2 linked regions of the Methylobacillus flagellatus KT genome follow. The protein of the gene in region 1 interacts with the protein of each later gene in a pairwise test. Links are inferred from orthologs where the notes say so. Each region holds a gene or a part of one and is shown on either strand. Other genes may lie near its edges. The genes, in order: topA and MFLA_RS08540.

Region 1 (8,720 bases):
AAAGAATATGTGCACGCCGTCCAGGCTGGCGTCGGCGATCATATGCTGCAGCACTTCCACCGCATCGTGCTGGATGATGCGCAGGTTGTTCAGCTGCAATTCTCCAATCTGCTTGAGCAGGCTGCCTACCCCTGGCGTGTGCACTTCCACGCCGATAAAATCGCACTCCGGTTGGCTCTGGGCAATCTTGGCCGTGCTATCCCCCATGCCGAAGCCAATTTCCAGGACTTTAGGGCTCCCTTCTCGGCCGAATAGCGAATCCAGGTCCAGAATGACAGGGGCATAGGGCACCCCGAACACCGGCATCAGCTCGTCCAATGCGCGCTGCTGGGCGTGCGTCAGTCGGCCCTGGCGCAACACGAAGCTGCGGATCGGGCGTCTTGCAAGCTCCTCCTTGCCGATATTTTCATTGCCTGTCATCTCTTGAGCCATGCCGATTCAATCACTGAAAAAAACCGCGATTATAGGGTATGGGAACGGTCACCGCGAACAAAACCCGAAAGCGGCTGCACGTGCCGACCCAGCGCAATCACCTTGAACAGTTCACCCATTTCGGCAGGTGACAATAGCTTCTGCGCCGCGCTTGCCAGTGGCGCATACCGCATCAGGTCATGCGCCGGCACACGTGACATCAGCTCGGTAATCCCGCAATTGATCAGGAACTGCGCCTGCGTGCAATATCCCAGCAAATGGAGCCCGTTCCCAATGCCCGCTTCTGCCACGGCAGAAAAATCAACGTGGGCGGTCAAGTCCTGCAAGCCCGGGTACAGCAAGGGGTCTTGGTGGGCATAATGGCGATAGTGGCACATCAGGGTGCCCTGGTGACGTTGCGGGTGGTAGTACTCCGCCCGTGGGAACCCGTAGTCGATAAACAGCAGCACACCTTCCTGCAGGCACTGTGCCAGGCTTGCCACCAGCGCCCGCGCTGCAGGACTGGTCTCCGTCTGGTAGTATTCCGGCAATGCAAGCACTTCGATTCCACTGACCAGGCCGGCATCCACCAGGGGCCGGGACGCCAGCATCAAGTTCCCCTCCTGATTCAAAGCCACCCCCAGCTCCTGCCAACCTGCTTCTTCTTTCCGTACGAGATGTACAGGCACGGCATCAAGCACCTCGTTTGCAAGCACAACGCCTGTAAACGCCTCTGGCAAGCTGTCCAGCCACGCAACACGTGCATAGAGCGCGGGCGCCAGAACAGACTGCAGATATTGCTGCTGCACACTTCTCAACCCCGCACTCACTTCCAGGATCTCATATCGCTCGGGCAGCGCGTTGGCAAGCTGCAACTCCTCAAGCATGACAGCAGCCAGCTTGCCTCGCCCTGCGCCCAGCTCAAGAATACTGCCGCCAGTCTGCGTCAACACCGCCATTACCTGTCGCGCCAGGGTCTGGCCGAACAACGGCGTCATTTCCGGCGCTGTCACAAAGTCGCCAGCCACACCGAATTTCTGCGCGCCCGCACTGTAATAGCCCAGGCCAGGCGCATACAACGCCAGCTCCATATACCGGGCAAAACTGACCCACCCCCCTGCATCAACCACCTCTTGGCGAATGAGTGCGATCAGCTGTGCACTATGCTTGATAGCGTCTGCATCGGGGACAGGCAAGGCGGAGATATTCATGGTATTGGATTATAATGCCAAGTTATTCCTGAATTTTGACGCGATCTGGAACATTTGGTGGATGCATCCCTGGACAGCAAGGTGGTTTTGATTACTGGCGGTGCCAGGAGGGTGGGCGCGGCCATCTGCCGCCTGCTGCATGCTGAAGGCGCCAGCCTGATGATCCATTACCGCAGCTCGGACGATGAAGCGCGCACCTTGCAATCCGAGCTGAATCTGCAACGCCCTAACTCTGTCGCCATCATCCAGGGGGACTTGTTGCGGTTAAGCGTATTGCCCAAGCTGGTACAGGAGACCGTGCGCCACTTCGGCCGTCTGGACGCCCTTATCAATAACGCTTCCAGCTACTACCCCAGCGAGCTGGGCAGCATCACCGAAGACCAATGGGAAGACCTGATCGGCCCCAATCTCAAGGCACCATTGTTCCTGTCGCAGGCTGCCGCCCCCGAGCTCAAGAAAACGCACGGCACCATCATCAATATCACGGACACGCATGTAGAGCGCCCGAAAAAAGGATATATCGTTTACAGTGTTGCCAAAGCAGGTCTGGTGACACTGACCAAGTCATTGGCGCACGAATTGGCGCCGGAGGTCAGGGTCAACGCTGTCGCCCCCGGACCAGTGTTATGGCCTGAAAACAACCCGCAGTTCGACGAAGTATACCGCCAGCGCGTCATCTCCCAGACACTGCTGAAACGCATCGGCGAGGGTGACGATGTCGCCAAGGCGGTGCGCTTCCTGTTGCAGGACGCGCCTTTCATCACCGGACACGTGATCGCCGTCGATGGCGGACGTTCACTCAACCTTTAAATCATTCCATCATGATCAAACATTATCCCGACAATGCCTCCAACAGCTTCCTCAAATTGCGCAACAGCCTCATCAGCGCCACTGGCAAAGCTATAGGCGACTACAACATGATCGAAGACGGCGACACCATTCTCGTCTGCATGAGCGGCGGCAAGGACTCCTATACCATGCTCATGATGCTGCTGGCGTTGCAGGAGCGCGCACCCGTCAACTTCAAGCTGATCGCCATGAACCTGGACCAGAAACAGCCGGGCTTTCCAGCTCACATCCTGCCTGCCTATCTGGAACAACTGGGCGTCGATCATCGTATTGTCGAGGCCGACACCTACTCCATCGTCAAGGAGAAGATCCCAGAAGGCAAGACGACCTGCTCCCTTTGCTCACGGCTGCGCCGTGGCATCATCTACCGCACGGCACAAGAACTGGGCGCAAATAAAATCGCATTGGGTCATCATCGTGACGACATCGTGGAAACGCTGTTCCTCAATATGTTTTTTGGTGCCAAGATGAAAGCCATGCCACCCAAGCTTGCCACCAACAAGGGAGAGTTCCACGTGATCCGTCCGCTCGCCTATTGTGCCGAGAAGGACATCGCCAGTTATGCACGTGGGATGGACTTCCCCATCATTCCCTGCGACCTCTGCGGCTCCCAGGAGAATCTGCAACGACAGAAGGTCAAGGACATGCTGCAAGCCTGGGAGCGGGAGCAACCGGGCCGCGTCAACAATATCTTTCGCGCCATCTGCAATGTCGAACCCTCGCACCTCGCCGATACCGACCTCTATGATTTCAAGCACATGTCGCAGAGCAAGGCCGAGGATGAAGATCCGCTGTTCGGCGATATTGATAAAGAAAGCAATCCGGCCTTGAGCCTGGTTTCCAGCGAAGGTTTCCGCATCGAGTTCAAACGCAATATCGCCTGACAGCTCGTTCCACCCTTCAAGAAAAGATCAGCGGCAAGCATCTAAATTTACAGTGATTTCTTGTGCAGCGGGCGATTTACTCTTATCATCTGCCGCTCTGCATCCCACAAGTCATGTGTCCATGTCAAAACTGCTGATCGTCGAATCGCCATCCAAGGCCAAGACCCTGAAAAAATACCTGGGCAAGGATTTTGAGGTTTTGGCCTCATATGGGCACGTCCGTGACCTGGTTCCCAAGACCGGGGCCGTCGATCCGGATCATGACTTTGCCATGAAATATGAAGTGATCGACCGCAACGCACGCCATGTGGATGCCATTGCCAAGGCGGTCAAGACTGCCGATGCCATCTACCTCGCCACCGACCCGGACCGCGAAGGGGAAGCCATTTCCTGGCACATTGCCGAGATCCTCAAAAGCAAGAAACTGCTCAAAGACAAGCTGATCAAGCGCGTCGTGTTCCACGAAATCACCAAAAATGCCGTACAGAACGCGATCGAAGAACCACGTGACATTTCCATGCCGCTGGTCAATGCCCAGCAGGCACGTCGGGCACTGGATTACCTGGTTGGCTTCAACCTGTCGCCTTTGTTGTGGAAGAAGATTCGCCGTGGCTTGTCCGCCGGCCGCGTGCAAAGCCCGGCATTGCGCCTGATCGTCGAGCGCGAGCTTGAGATCGAGGCATTCAAGAGCCAGGAATACTGGACCATCCATCTGGAATCCGCCAAGCACCAGCATGTGTTCGATGCCAAGCTGGTGCAACTTGAAGGCAAGAAGGTAGAGCAGTTCACCATTACCAACCAAGCACAGCAACAGGAAGTCGTCGGCAAGCTGCTTGCCGTGAGTGCAGGCAAGACCACCGTCTCCCGCGTCGAGAAAAAACAGCGCAGCCGCAGCCCGGCCGCCCCATTCACGACATCCACCCTGCAGCAGGAAGCCGTGCGCAAGCTCGGCTTCACCACCAGCCGCACCATGCGGGTCGCCCAGCAATTGTACGAAGGTATCGACATCGGTAGTGGCACGATGGGCTTGATCACCTATATGCGTACCGACAGCTTCAGCCTAGCGACCGAGGCAGTCATGCAGATCCGCGACTATATCAAGCAGAATTTTGCCGCCGAATATCTGCCCAAGTCCCCGATCATGTACAAGACCAAGGCCAAGAACGCACAGGAGGCGCATGAAGCGATACGTCCGACCGACATCTCACGCACTCCGGCCAGCATGCGTGCGTTCCTCACTGACGAGCAGTTCAGGTTGTATGAGATGATCTGGAAGCGTGCACTGGCTTGCCAGATGACCCAGGCCAAATTCGATGCCGTCAGCATTGATCTCGCCGTTGGATCCGATGCCAACCTGTTCCGTGCCACAGGCCAGACACTGATATTTCCGGGTTTTATTGCGGTTTACATGGAGGGGGTGGACGACGAGGAAGAGGAAGGCGAAAGCAAGCTGCCGCACCTCGAAACCGGCGAAGTGCTCGCCGTGCAGAAAATATACGGGGATCAGCATTTCACAGAACCACCCCCGCGCTATTCCGAGGCCAGCCTGGTCAAGGCACTTGAGGAATATGGCATTGGACGCCCCTCGACTTATGCCAGCATCATTTCCACGCTGCAAGATCGCGAATATGTAGTGCTGGACAAGAAACGCTTCATCCCTACTGATGTTGGCCGCGTGGTAAACAAATTCCTTACCGAGCATTTTACCCGCTATGTGGACTACGGTTTTACCGCCAACCTGGAAAATGAGCTGGATGACATCGCGGAGGGTGAGCGCGAATGGATTCCCGTTCTCAATGAATTCTGGCAAGGCTTCAACAACCAAATTCATGAAAAAAGCAACGTGGAGCGCCCCGGCGTTGAAATGCTCGATGAGGCATGCCCCAAATGCGGCAAACCGTTGCAGTCCCGCTTGGGCCGCTTCGGAAAATTCATCGGCTGCTCGGGCTATCCCGAGTGCGACTATATCCGTAACCCGAACGCGAATGCCAACAACAATGAGCCTACGGTCATTGGGCAGGAACCCGAGAGCGGCAAGGACATCCTGCTGCTGAATGGTCCTTATGGTCCCTACCTGCAGATCGGCCTGCCCGAGGCAGACAGCAAGAAGAAACCCAAGCGCGTCAGCATCCCCAAGGAAATCCCTGTTTCCAGCCTGGATATGGAAACGGCGCTCAAGCTCATTGCATTGCCGCGTGACTTGGGCCAGCATCCCGAAACGGGCAAGAAAGTGGTCGCCAATATCGGACGCTTTGGGCCTTACGTCAACCACGATGGCAAGTTCAAGTCTATTCCCAAGAGCGAGAGTGTTTTCGATATTGACCTGGCACGTGCTATCGAACTGCTGGCGCAGGCCAATGCCGGCGCAGCGCCCATCAAGGAGCTGGGCAACCACCCGGACGGCACGGGTAATATTGCCATCTATGCTGGACGCTTCGGCCCTTATGTGCAACACGGCAAGTTGCGCGCCACCTTGCCCAAGGGCCAGGAACCGGAAACCCTGACCATGGAGCAGGCCCTGGAGCTGCTATCAGCCAAGGCGGCAAAAGATGCTCCGGCCAAGAAGGCCAAGACTACTACTGCGAAAAAGACAAGCAGCACCAAGAAGGCGGCTACAACGACTCGCAGGAAAAAAGCATCGGCGGGCGAGAGCGAATAGCCTCCTCAATACGCTATCCATCTCACAGCCCATCACGCACCAATAGGGCCTGAATAAATAAAAAGCGGCCAAGGCCGCTTTTTATTTATTCAGGAATCGCCACATCAGCTTGCATCGCGATGGTTATTGCTACTTTCTATCCACTTGCGGATTTTCTGTGCGTCGCCTACCCGGGCATTCTTGCTGAATGAATCCAGCAGCACAATGATCAGGGGCTGGCCACCAACCTCCGCCTGCATCACCAGACAGCGGCCAGCCTCATTGATGTAGCCGGTCTTGGACAAGCCGATCACCCAGTCGCTGTTGCGTACCAGTACATTGCTATTCACATAATGCAATGGCGCGCGCGCGCCATTGACTGGCACGGCATAGGCGGTAGTGGTCGATACATGGCGGATCTCGGGATATTGGTATGCAGCGCGCACCATCTTGACCAGATCCTCAGCAGTGGAAACATTTGCGCTATTCAACCCGGTCGGGTCGGCAAAACGCGAATGCAGCATGCCCAATTGCAGGGCCTTGGCATTCATCGCAGCGACAAATGCATTGAGCCCCCCCGGATAATGACGGCCCAGCGCTGAAGCTGCTCGGTTTTCTGAGGCCATCAAGGCAAGCTGCAGCATTTCTGCCCTTGTCAGGGTCGCCCCGATCGGCATCCGCGAGCCGGTTCCCTTGAGGGTGTCAATGTCTTCCCGCGTGATTCTCAGCTTTTCATTCATATCCTGCTGGGCATCCAGCACCACCATTGCCGTCATCAGCTTGGTCAGAGAAGCAATCGGCGCAGCGATATCTGTTCCCTTGGCAAACAAAACCTCGCCGGACTCCTGATTCACGATCATGGCCTTGCTGGAAGCCAGCTTTAAGCCCGCATCCTCATCCTTGAACACGCTAGGGCTGGCTGTGGCAACAGCACTGTTGGAACGTATGGTACTGATGATCCTGCCGCTGGCTTCATTTTTCTTTGCTACCGCCGCTTTCTTATTGGCAACGGTTTTGTTACTCGCCTTGGTTTTGCTGGCTGCAGATTTCTGCGGCTTTTTCTCCGCTGCACAGGCCAAGACCGGCGGCATACACAATGCCAGCATGGTCAGCCATAATGTGATGATACGCTTCATGTCACACCCGCCCCGTCAATGATCGAAAAAATAATATCCAAAAAGATTTGATTTGTCATTAACATAGCAACGGAAGTTTATATATTTTCTTAATAGAAGAAAGATAAAAAAATCTGCCTCTGTATCGGTTTCACTGGTTTATGAGAAAATATGCCGACATCATTCCCCTGAGCTTTTCATGAATATTCCTGAAAACCTGCAATACACTGCCGAACATCTGTGGGTACGTCCAGACGAGAACGGCCATTGGCTCGCCGGCATTACCGACCATGCCCAGGATTTGCTGGGCGATATCGTATATGTCGAGGCCCCTAAGCCGGGAACCCGCCTATCCGCAGGCCAGCCTTGCGGACTGGTAGAATCTGTCAAGACCGGTTCCGACCTGCATGCCCCTCTCGATGGTACCGTAACCGCCATCAATGAAGCCCTGCAAATTACACCGGAAGAGATCAACGACAGGCCTTACGATGCCTGGATTTTTTCCTTCGAGCCTGAGCATGCACCTACGGGACTGCTAAGTGCAGCTGAATACAGAGCACTGCTGGGCTAATCCTTTTTCAACACCTGGAGCACGCGCTCCCTGAAACTATCAGCCAATACACGCTCGACCTCGGCACTGAGCCTGGGAGTCAATGCTTGCATTTCCTTTGCCAAGGCCTCCTGAATGGCCTGGGCAATCACCGGCTGCATATCGGCAATCACTGCCTCAGCCAGTTCTCGACGCGCCAGCAGCAATGGCGGATGCTCCGTTTCCTGCTCGCTCGAAACATCTCTAGGATGCTCCACGTCCTCATCCGCTGGCAAGAACTTGATGCCTGGCACCTGAGATGCCGTCTTTCCTTCAGAGGGAGAAGGTAACACCTCGGGCGTATCCCCCAGGCTTGCAGGCACATCATCGGCATGATAAGACGCCAGCAGCTGCTCAACCGCGATAGCACTGAGTGCACCGCCTCCCTCATAAAACTCCGTCAATATGGGAATGTCATCCTCGGTTGCCTGCCCGGATGTCGGCGTTGCTACATTGCTCAGCGCGTTAATGCGGCGCAGCACCAGCGCCAGTTCATCTTGAGGTTGATCGCTCATCGGACCCTCCTTTCATCAAGGCAGCGCCACTCGCATCGAATGTCCTGAGCTCATAGCCGCGGTCACGATAGAACCGATACCGCTCACGCGCCGCCGCACGATCCTCTTCCTCCAACCCGACAATCTCGATCAGTCGCCTGAACCGGCTGAAGAATGGTGGATATTGGCTATCAAGATTGATCAGGATATCGTCATGAGGCAACGGTTCATGACGCCAATCTATAATAACGGGCGTTTCTGCCGCACGGGGATGCGTGGCATGACAGTGCGGCAGGAAGCCGGTCGGCGGACTGCTCCATAGAAATGAGCCCAGCTGCTCTGCAGCCTGCTGGGTAGAGGCCAGCACCATCAGCCTGCGCCCCCGTTGCACGGCACGGCTGCTGAGACTGGCGACATGGGCGGCCTTGTTGGGCACATTGAAAAAGAAATCAACCCGGGTCATGCGGTCCTACTTCCCGGCGCGCTGCTTGAGAAACTCGGTAAGCAGCGGTACTGGGCGTCCCGTGGC
Region 2 (8,270 bases), 1.5 Mb from region 1 along the record:
CCATGAGTTGATTGTTGTTTTTATCTGGGACGTCTGGTTGTCCAGTTAAAAAACCATGCCAGAAAAAGCCTTGCATTATAACAGGTTAATTAATATTTTTAATAGTTATGTTATTCTATGCATATGTGATTTTGTTATAAAACCAAGGCTGGGGATAACACATGAAAATACATCAATTGCGGTATATCCGTGAGGTCGCCCGTCAGGGCTTGAGTGTATCTCTTGCGGCTGATGCCTTGCACACTTCGCAGCCGGGTGTAAGCAAGCAGATCCAGCTGCTTGAGGACGAGCTCAACCTGCAGATATTCAAGCGCAATGGCAAGAGGCTGATCGGTGTCACTGAGCCGGGCAAGATTATACTGCAGTTGGCCGAGCGCGTCATGATCGAGATGGACAACATCAAGCGTGTCGGCGACGAGTTTTCTCATGAGGACTCGGGTACCCTGACCATTGCCACTACCCATACCCAGGCGCGTTACCGTTTGCCTGCGGCGGTAAAAGAGTTCATGCAGCGCTACCCCAAGGTCAAGCTGACCATCCATCAGGGCAATCCCACTCAGGTGGCCGAGCAGGTGCAGAAAGGCGAAGCGGATATCGGGATTGCGACGGAGTCCATCAGCAGTTATTCCGATCTGCTTTGCCTGCCTTGCTACCAATGGAACCGTTGCATCGTAATGCCGCAAGGCCACCCCTTGTTGGCGGAGCAACCCATCACACTGGAGAAAATCACGCGCTATCCCTTGATCACGTATGATTTTGCTTTTACCGGCGGCTCGTTGGTCAGCAAGGTTTTCGAGAAGGCCGGCCTGAACCCCAACGTGGTACTGACCGCAATCGATGCGGATGTGATCAAGACCTACGTCAATCTCGGGCTTGGTGTGGGCCTGGTTGCCAACATGGCCTATGACCCACAGCGTGATAGCCACTTGGCCATGCTGGATGTGAGCGATCTATTCCCGCCCAGCACAACTTATATCGGCTTGCGGCGCGACGCTTACCTGCGTGGGTATGCTTATGCTTTCATTGAGTTGTTGGCGCCGCATTACCCCCGCAAGGCAGTGGAGGCTGAGCTCAAGATTGGTTACAGCGCGCCGGAGTGATGGGCTGCAATGCGTTGTCGCTGGGTATTTCTGGTATTGTTGAGCCTCTGGTTCAATAGCGCAATTTTCGAGGTTGTATGACACCGACTCCTTTAGCCAAAAGCGCGGATTTCCTTTATCTACTCCCCAAAATGGCCAATCGTCATGGATTGGTCGCTGGCGCCACGGGAACAGGAAAGACAGTCACGCTGCAGAGCATTGCTGAAAGCTTTTCGCGTATGGGTGTGCCAGTATTCATGGCCGATGTCAAAGGCGACCTGGCCGGCATCAGTCAGGTTGGCGGCGGCAATGCCAGGATCGATGCGCGCGTTGCCCAGCTGGGCCTGACCGATTTTAGTTTTGCTGCTTGTCCCGTCACCTTCTGGGATGTCTTTGGCAAGCAGGGCCACCCGATCAGGACAACTATCGCCGAGATGGGGCCATTGTTGCTCGGGCGCATGCTCAACCTCAATGATGTGCAATCTGGCGTATTGACCGCCGTGTTCAAGATTGCCGATGACCATGGTTGGCTGCTGCTTGATCTCAAGGATCTGCGTGCGATGATTCAGCACGCTGCCGAAAATTCCACTCAATATAGCGCTCAGTATGGCAACATCTCCAGCGCCAGCGTAGGAGCGATCCAGCGCGCCTTGCTGCAGCTCGAGCATGAGGGGGCCGACCAGCTTTTCGGTGAGCCGGCCTTGAATCTGGACGATATGATGCAGACCGATCAAAAGGGCTGGGGTGTGGTGAATGTGCTGGCAGCCGATACTCTTTATCACTCCCCGAGAGTCTATGCGACCTTGCTGCTGTGGCTGTTGTCCGAACTGTTCGAGAAACTGCCGGAAGTCGGGGATCTGGACAAGCCAAAGCTGGCATTCTTCTTTGATGAGGCGCACCTGCTGTTCAATGACGCGCCGAAGTCCCTGCTCGACAAGATCGAGCAGGTCGTGAGATTGATTCGCTCCAAAGGTGTGGGCGTATATTTCGTTAGCCAGAACCCGCTCGATATTCCCGATGTCGTGCTCGGCCAATTGGGCAACCGCGTGCAGCACGCACTGCGTGCATTTACGCCACGAGATCAGAAAGCAGTCAAGGCGGCGGCCGAAACTTTCCGTGCTAACCCTGCAGTCAATGTCGGTGAGGTCATCACGGAACTTGCCGTAGGGGAGGCCTTGGTGTCATTCCTCGATGAGCAGGGCCGCCCAGCACCCGTGGAACGCGCATCCATCTGTCCACCTGGGAGTCGTATCGGTCCGGTCAGCGCTGCCGAGCGCGAGCAGCTGATCAAAAATTCCGTCATCTATGGACATTATGAAAACAGCATAGACCGGGAATCGGCCTATGAAATCCTCAAGGGCCGGGCAACAGAAGTGCCTGTCGAGCAAGATGAAGCCGACGACAACAGTTTTGATTGGGGGGACTTGTTCGGCGGCGGTGCAGGAGCGCAAGGCAAGGGCAAGAAGTCGACCAGCCGTCAAGGTGTACTGGAAACTGCTGCCAAAAGCGCTGCGCGTGCAATTGGCTCTGAATTGGGGCGGCAGGTATTGCGCGGAGTGCTGGGCTCCATTCTCGGGGGTAAGCGCCGCAAGTAGCCCGTGAAATCAAGTGCTCAGTGGTAAAGGTCGGATAGTTTGCAGATTATCGTACAGCCAGGTCAGGCAGAACAGACCATCAACAAATCCCGTTTTGTTGCAATCGCGGAATATTGTGCGGATGAGCGTGCCGTCAGCATGGCATTGCGTCGCCTGGCAGCAGCTCACCAGAGCGCGCATCATCTCGCCTATGCATTCCGCCTCAAGACCCCCCAAGGCATTGTGCAGCGCTTCAGCGATGCGGGCGAACCATCTGGTACGGCGGGCAAGCCGGTGCTGCAATTCCTCGAAGGCCGAGACCTTATCAATGTCTGCGTCGGCGTGATTCGTTATTACGGCGGCATCAACCTCGGCACCGGCGGCCTTGTCCGCGCTTATGGCGGCACGGCGAAAATGGCGCTTGATGCTGCGGAAACCGGACCTTTTGTCGAAATGCAGAAGATCCGCATCGAGCTTGATTACAAGCAACTGGATATGTTCATGCGGGAAATCGCCAAAATGAATGGCGAAATCCTCGACAAGGCATTTGGGGAGTTTGTTACCGTGATTGCCACGGTGCCAGCGAGCGAGATTCCGGGGTTGCAGCAGAAATACGGGTAGTTGTGGTGTCTAGAATGTCAACCTGCCACCTGGGGCAGGTTTGTTGATACTGTGCGCTACGTCAACTTGTATTGTCAGAGAAAATTTCTGCGAGGACAGCTATGTATGTCTCCCCAAGGCCAACTGTTACCGCTCTTGAGGTTGCGGCAGAAATAACGCCACCGGCAATAGTTCCGACGCCAGGGAGGAACGTTCATACGTTAATGACTATGGTTCTACCGATGAATGTAGACCCTCCTGCGCAAATAGCAGATGTAATCAAAAAGCTCAATTTGCTTTTAATAGATCAAGCCCAAAGACGGAAGTGATGCCAGTCATCATTCCAATCTGAATTGAAGCCACTATTTCAGCGACGCAGAATGAGATAGGGTTTGCACCAGCTGCGGCAGTGGCAATTGCTGCTCCAACTACAATTTTATGTGCTTGTCCTTTCGTCTAGGCTAGGATTGGTCTTCTGCGCTGCAGCTAAAGCCCTCCGCTTTCTCTCTGAGATAACCTCAGGGGTTAGCTCTATCAGGCAGGCTCTCAAGCCCCATTGGCTTTAATACATATCCATCATCTAATTCTTCTGGAATAGTTCTAACGCGAATTACATTTTTTGACTCTGGAATTAAGCTAAGAACTTCGTTCTTGAACCCATTCTCACTTCTGGCCTTGGTTATTACAGTCATTGGCGGGGCATGCTTTGAAAGCATGTTGTGCAGGTCAGTCCCAACAAAAAAGGGCTTTATCCATGAAATAACCCCGCATATTAGGTTGAATATACGGGGCTTTCATCGGATGTATGCCAATAAAGTCAGGCGAGGCAAGCTTACTGTGCGGGCGCAGGCTCCGCGACAAAAATCTCCACGCGGCGGTTCTTGGCACGGTTGGCTGGCGTGTCGTTGCTGACCAGCGGTTCGCGGGAGCCGCGGCCGTCGATGGTGAAGCGGCTGGCGGCGATACCGCGCGCGATGAGGTAGTCACGGGTGTTAGCCGCGCGGTTCACGGACAGTGGATTGTTGATGGCGTCAGAGCCAGTATTGTCAGTGTGGCCGATGATGGTGACCAGGGTGTTGGGGTTGTTCTTCAGGGTAGTGGCGAAGTTGTCCAGCACGACCCGGAAGTTGGGTTCGATATCGGCCTTGCCGGAAGCGAAGGAGATGTCGCTGGGAATGCTCAGCTTGAGTTGGTTGTCTTCGGTCTGGCTGACTTCGACACCGGTATCCTTGGTGGCTTCTTCCATCTGGCGTTTCTGCTCTTCCATGCGCTTGGACCAGACGTTACCGGCAAGGGCGCCTGCACCTGCGCCTACTGCAGCGCCGATGGCGGCACCTTTACCTTTGCCGGCAATGGCGCCGACGACAGCACCCGCGCCCGCACCGATGGCAGCGCCTTTCTGGGTTCCTGACATGTTGGCACAGCCGCTCATGGCCAGAGTTGCGATCAAGGTGGTGATGGTGATATTGGTTTTCATGGTGTTCCTTTTTTATATGTTGTCTTCAAGCATATGGCTGCCCTGCTGGATGGCCGGGCAGCGATGATTTGAGCAGCTTAGATGCCACTGGGTTCATGACAAAGCAGATTGACAATTGTTGATGTTCTGGCATGAAAAAGCCCGGCCAGTGGATGGCACGGGCTTTGGTGATGTAGCTGAGTTGGTTACTGGTTGAAGACCAGGATTTCGCCCTTGCCGTCGTTGGCGATGTCGCCGGCATAGCGTTGCACGCGGTTCTGGTTGAGCGTGGCAAACTTGCTCGGCAGGTCGCGGAACGATTTGAACATCAGGCTGAGGTAGGGCAGGGTGTGGGTGCCGCAGTCCTGCAAGGTGGCATGCAGCTTGGGTTCCTGCTTCAGCAGCAGGGTGCCGCGGCGCATGCCGTAGCCTACGTATTCGCCGACACTGCCTAGTACGCCGATGGTGCCAGCCAGCATACGCGAGGCGAGATATGCGCCGGCATTGCCCTCGATGAGGATGATGCCGCGACGCATCTGGTCGCCTGCGCGCTCGCCGACATTGCCGCTGATGAGTACCATGCCGCCCTTCATGCCCTTGCGGTCGCCGGGTAGTGCTGCGGCGAGAAAGTCGCCGACATTGCCCTTGACCTCGATCAGCCCACCCGCCAGGCCACTGGCAAGGAATGCGTCGGCATCACCGTTGAGCACAATGTGGCCGTTACGCATCTGCAGGCCGAGATAGGAACCGGCACCACCGTTGACAGTGATGCGGCCTGATTTCATCTGGCTGCCGATGAAGTCCAGCTTGCCATTGGCGTTGTTGAAAACGATGTCTGCGGCATCGTCGCCCGAAATATCGAACAAGCTGTCCGCGCGTAATTTCTCGCGGCCGCTATCCAGCAGGATGGCACCGATGTCTGTCAGGCTCTTGCCTGCCAGGTTGTCAGGGATGAGCGGGGACAGGTCGACCCGTTGCTGTAATGTTGTGTTGAGAGTGAAGGTCAAAGCGCTCATGCCATGATCTCCCTTAGTTTGAAGTGATAGGGTCCGAGTTTGCCTCCGTAGTTGCCGGCGGAAATGCGCTTGATGCCATTCTTGGCGCCGAGCTCGCATGCGGCGGCGATGCCTGCGCGCATGGCAACACGAATGTCGGGGTCGGTAAGGCCGTCGATCACGATTTCCATCACCGATTCGATCTCGGGCGAAAGCTCGGTCTTGGTGATGCCCTTGAGTGTGGGGCAGAAGGCATCGTTGGTCGACGCGATCAATGCCTTGTACTTGGAGCCGACCTTGGAGCCGGAACGCACGACGCCACCTGGGAACGGCATGATGACATTGGGAATTTTGCTCATGGCATCGATTGCGGCTTCGCATGCGGCGAGCGCCTGCGGCTGGGATTCCGCCAGAATCAGGAAATTGCCGCCGCCGACAGAGCGGATCATGCCTGTGGTTTCCTCAGTGAGGAACTCGCCGTCCATGACCGGTACGCGCCAGTAGCGCTTGCCATTGAATACCTTGGAAATCTGGAAGCCGTCGCCAAAAAAGCGCAGGTTCTTGCCGAGGTTGATCCTGGTGATCTCTGGATAGCCTTCGTCAATGCCCGAGAATGCTGCCGCAGTGGGACAGGTCAGCACACATTGGCCCATACGGGTTTCGAGTTGCTTGATCAATACCGCGCTGCTCATGGCAAACATGAGGATGGAGACACCCGGGCGGCCATCCGGTGTTTCTTCCGGGGTGAGCTCACGCTCGATGCCCGCTTCCACGCCGCAGGCAATCACCGAGGTAGCGAAGCCGGTCATGGCGCGCGCTGCGTTGTAGGCCCAGCGCAGATTCTGCGCGGTGATGATGACACGGGTGCCGCGCATGCCGAAGGCTTCGGCAAAGGTGTCGTCTATGGTTACGCCGTTGATAATCATTATGCTGTCTTCTCCCTGCGACCCTTGGCTTCCTGAACAATGACCTTGCCGCGGCCGCCGTCTTCAAGCTCGGCGGCGTTGACCTTGTAATTTTCCATGTTCATGGTGTGATAGCGGTCGAAATATTGCTTGAGATCCTTTTCAATGCTGCGATCGAAATCCGGCTTGACCGTATGCGTACTGCCCCAGGTGACTTTAACTACCTGGCCATCCTTGACCACTAGTTCGCCATCCTTGAACACATAGTCAGGCTTGGAGAACATGGCTTCGCGATCCGGATTGTCGGTGTAGACCGTAATGTCGGCGGCGCCGCCAGCGCCGAGATGGCCGCGGTCGTGCAGACCGACCAGTTTGGCCGCGCCGGCGCGCGTCATGATGGCGATTTCATAAAGGCTGTATTCGCGATCGATCGAGGTCAGCGTGCTCATGGCCTGGGCATCCAGGTTAAGCTTGGCGAACATGTCGTTGCGGAAACTCTTGTCCATCAGCAGGCGGATCAGGTGCGGATAGCTGGTGAAAGGTGCGCCGTTCGGGTGATCGGTGGTAAGGAAGATGCGCCATGGGTCTTCCGTCAGCAGGAAGATTTCCAGGCCGATCGCCCATTGCAATGCGTTGACGAAGTTCTTGTCCTTGTACTTGAACGGTACGACGCCGCAACCGGAGTCGCATTCGATATCCATGAGTACGGCCTTGTTCGGGTGTGCGTGACCGGCGTTGGCATACTGGCGCATGGTGTCGCCGGAAGCGGTGACGGTCTGGCCGAACAGGATCTGCCCGACGTCGGCGGAGACGTTCTTGTGCTTATTCAATGCCTCAGCAACTGCTGCTGCGCCCGAGGAGAACTTGCGGTCGCCCTCGGTGCCGTAGCTGTGGAACTGGATATGAGTAAGGTGGACTGGGTAGCCTTCCACGGCGCCCATGGTCTTGAGCGTGGTTTCGACGTTGCCGGGTACGCCGAGGTTGTTGCCGTGCACATGCAGCGGGTGGGCAATGCCCAGTTCGTAGACGGCGCGCGTCAGGGCCTGCAGCACTTCGCGTGGTGTTACCTGGTAATGCACGTTCTGTTCATCCAGATTCAATGCACGCTGGTTGAACTTGAAGGCGTTGATGCCGCCGGGATTGACCACCTTGATGCCGATGGCCTGTGTGGCATGAAGTATCCAGGCAACGTAGTCGTTAATCGCATTCTGATCCTTCTTTGCTGCCAGCATGCGCAGGAAATAGTCGTCGCTGCCCAGCATGGCGTAGCCACCCTTATCCAGAATGGGGATATCGCACATTTCTAGGTGAGACTGGCGCGCATTGACCGGGGAAAGCGCTGGCTCGAAGCCTGCGGTGTAACCCATTTCTGCGTAGCGATAGCCGGTGTTCAATGTAGAGGGGGCCGCATGGCCACAACCGGCACGGCAAGCTGCCGTATGTGTGGTGGCGGAGCCGCGGTGATCCTCAGGCAGCATTAGGCGGGCAATATTGACCTTACCGCCGCCGATATGGGTATGCATGTCGATTGCGCCCGCCATGACTACCTTGCCGCGTAGGTCGTATTCCTGGTCGATGGTGTCGTGATCGCCGGGACGGTCGATGATGCGGCCGTCTCGGATGTAGATGTCCATGACTTTGCCGTCAATTTGGTGCGCAGG

What was found.
Region 2: the proteins of topA (region 1) and MFLA_RS08540 interact in binary tests that used the Escherichia coli proteins (3 or more experiments, as listed by UniProt). The link is inferred for Methylobacillus flagellatus KT from one-to-one orthologs.

The regions. Positions count from the first base shown.
Region 1 is NC_007947.1:234,676-243,395, reverse strand. The notes cover bases 3,099-6,245. They hold topA (type I DNA topoisomerase), read left to right. Parts: upstream 3,099-3,476; coding sequence 3,477-6,014; downstream 6,015-6,245. Other genes in these bases: pbpG (D-alanyl-D-alanine endopeptidase), read right to left, coding at 6,119-6,245; ttcA (tRNA 2-thiocytidine(32) synthetase TtcA), read left to right, coding at 3,099-3,355. Also shown: tRNA (guanosine(46)-N7)-methyltransferase TrmB, read right to left, coding at 1-432; MFLA_RS01185 (class I SAM-dependent methyltransferase), read right to left, coding at 462-1,622; MFLA_RS01180 (pteridine reductase), read left to right, coding at 1,680-2,432; more of ttcA, read left to right, coding at 2,444-3,098; more of pbpG, read right to left, coding at 6,246-7,129; glycine cleavage system protein GcvH, read left to right, coding at 7,308-7,679; MFLA_RS01155 (hypothetical protein), read right to left, coding at 7,676-8,212; MFLA_RS01150 (DNA polymerase III subunit chi), read right to left, coding at 8,190-8,654; MFLA_RS01145 (leucyl aminopeptidase), read right to left, coding at 8,661-8,720. UniProt on the Escherichia coli protein: Releases the supercoiling and torsional tension of DNA, which is introduced during the DNA replication and transcription, by transiently cleaving and rejoining one strand of the DNA duplex.
Region 2 is NC_007947.1:1,778,060-1,786,329, reverse strand. The notes cover bases 1,797-4,493. They hold MFLA_RS08540 (IMPACT family protein), read left to right. Parts: upstream 1,797-2,713; coding sequence 2,714-3,274; downstream 3,275-4,493. Other genes in these bases: MFLA_RS08535 (OmpA family protein), read right to left, coding at 4,086-4,493; MFLA_RS08545 (helicase HerA-like domain-containing protein), read left to right, coding at 1,797-2,674. Also shown: MFLA_RS08555 (sulfite exporter TauE/SafE family protein), read right to left, coding at 1-4; MFLA_RS08550 (CysB family HTH-type transcriptional regulator), read left to right, coding at 162-1,100; more of MFLA_RS08545, read left to right, coding at 1,178-1,796; more of MFLA_RS08535, read right to left, coding at 4,494-4,730; MFLA_RS08530 (formylmethanofuran dehydrogenase subunit C), read right to left, coding at 4,916-5,725; fhcD (formylmethanofuran--tetrahydromethanopterin N-formyltransferase), read right to left, coding at 5,722-6,630; MFLA_RS08520 (formylmethanofuran dehydrogenase subunit A), read right to left, coding at 6,630-8,270.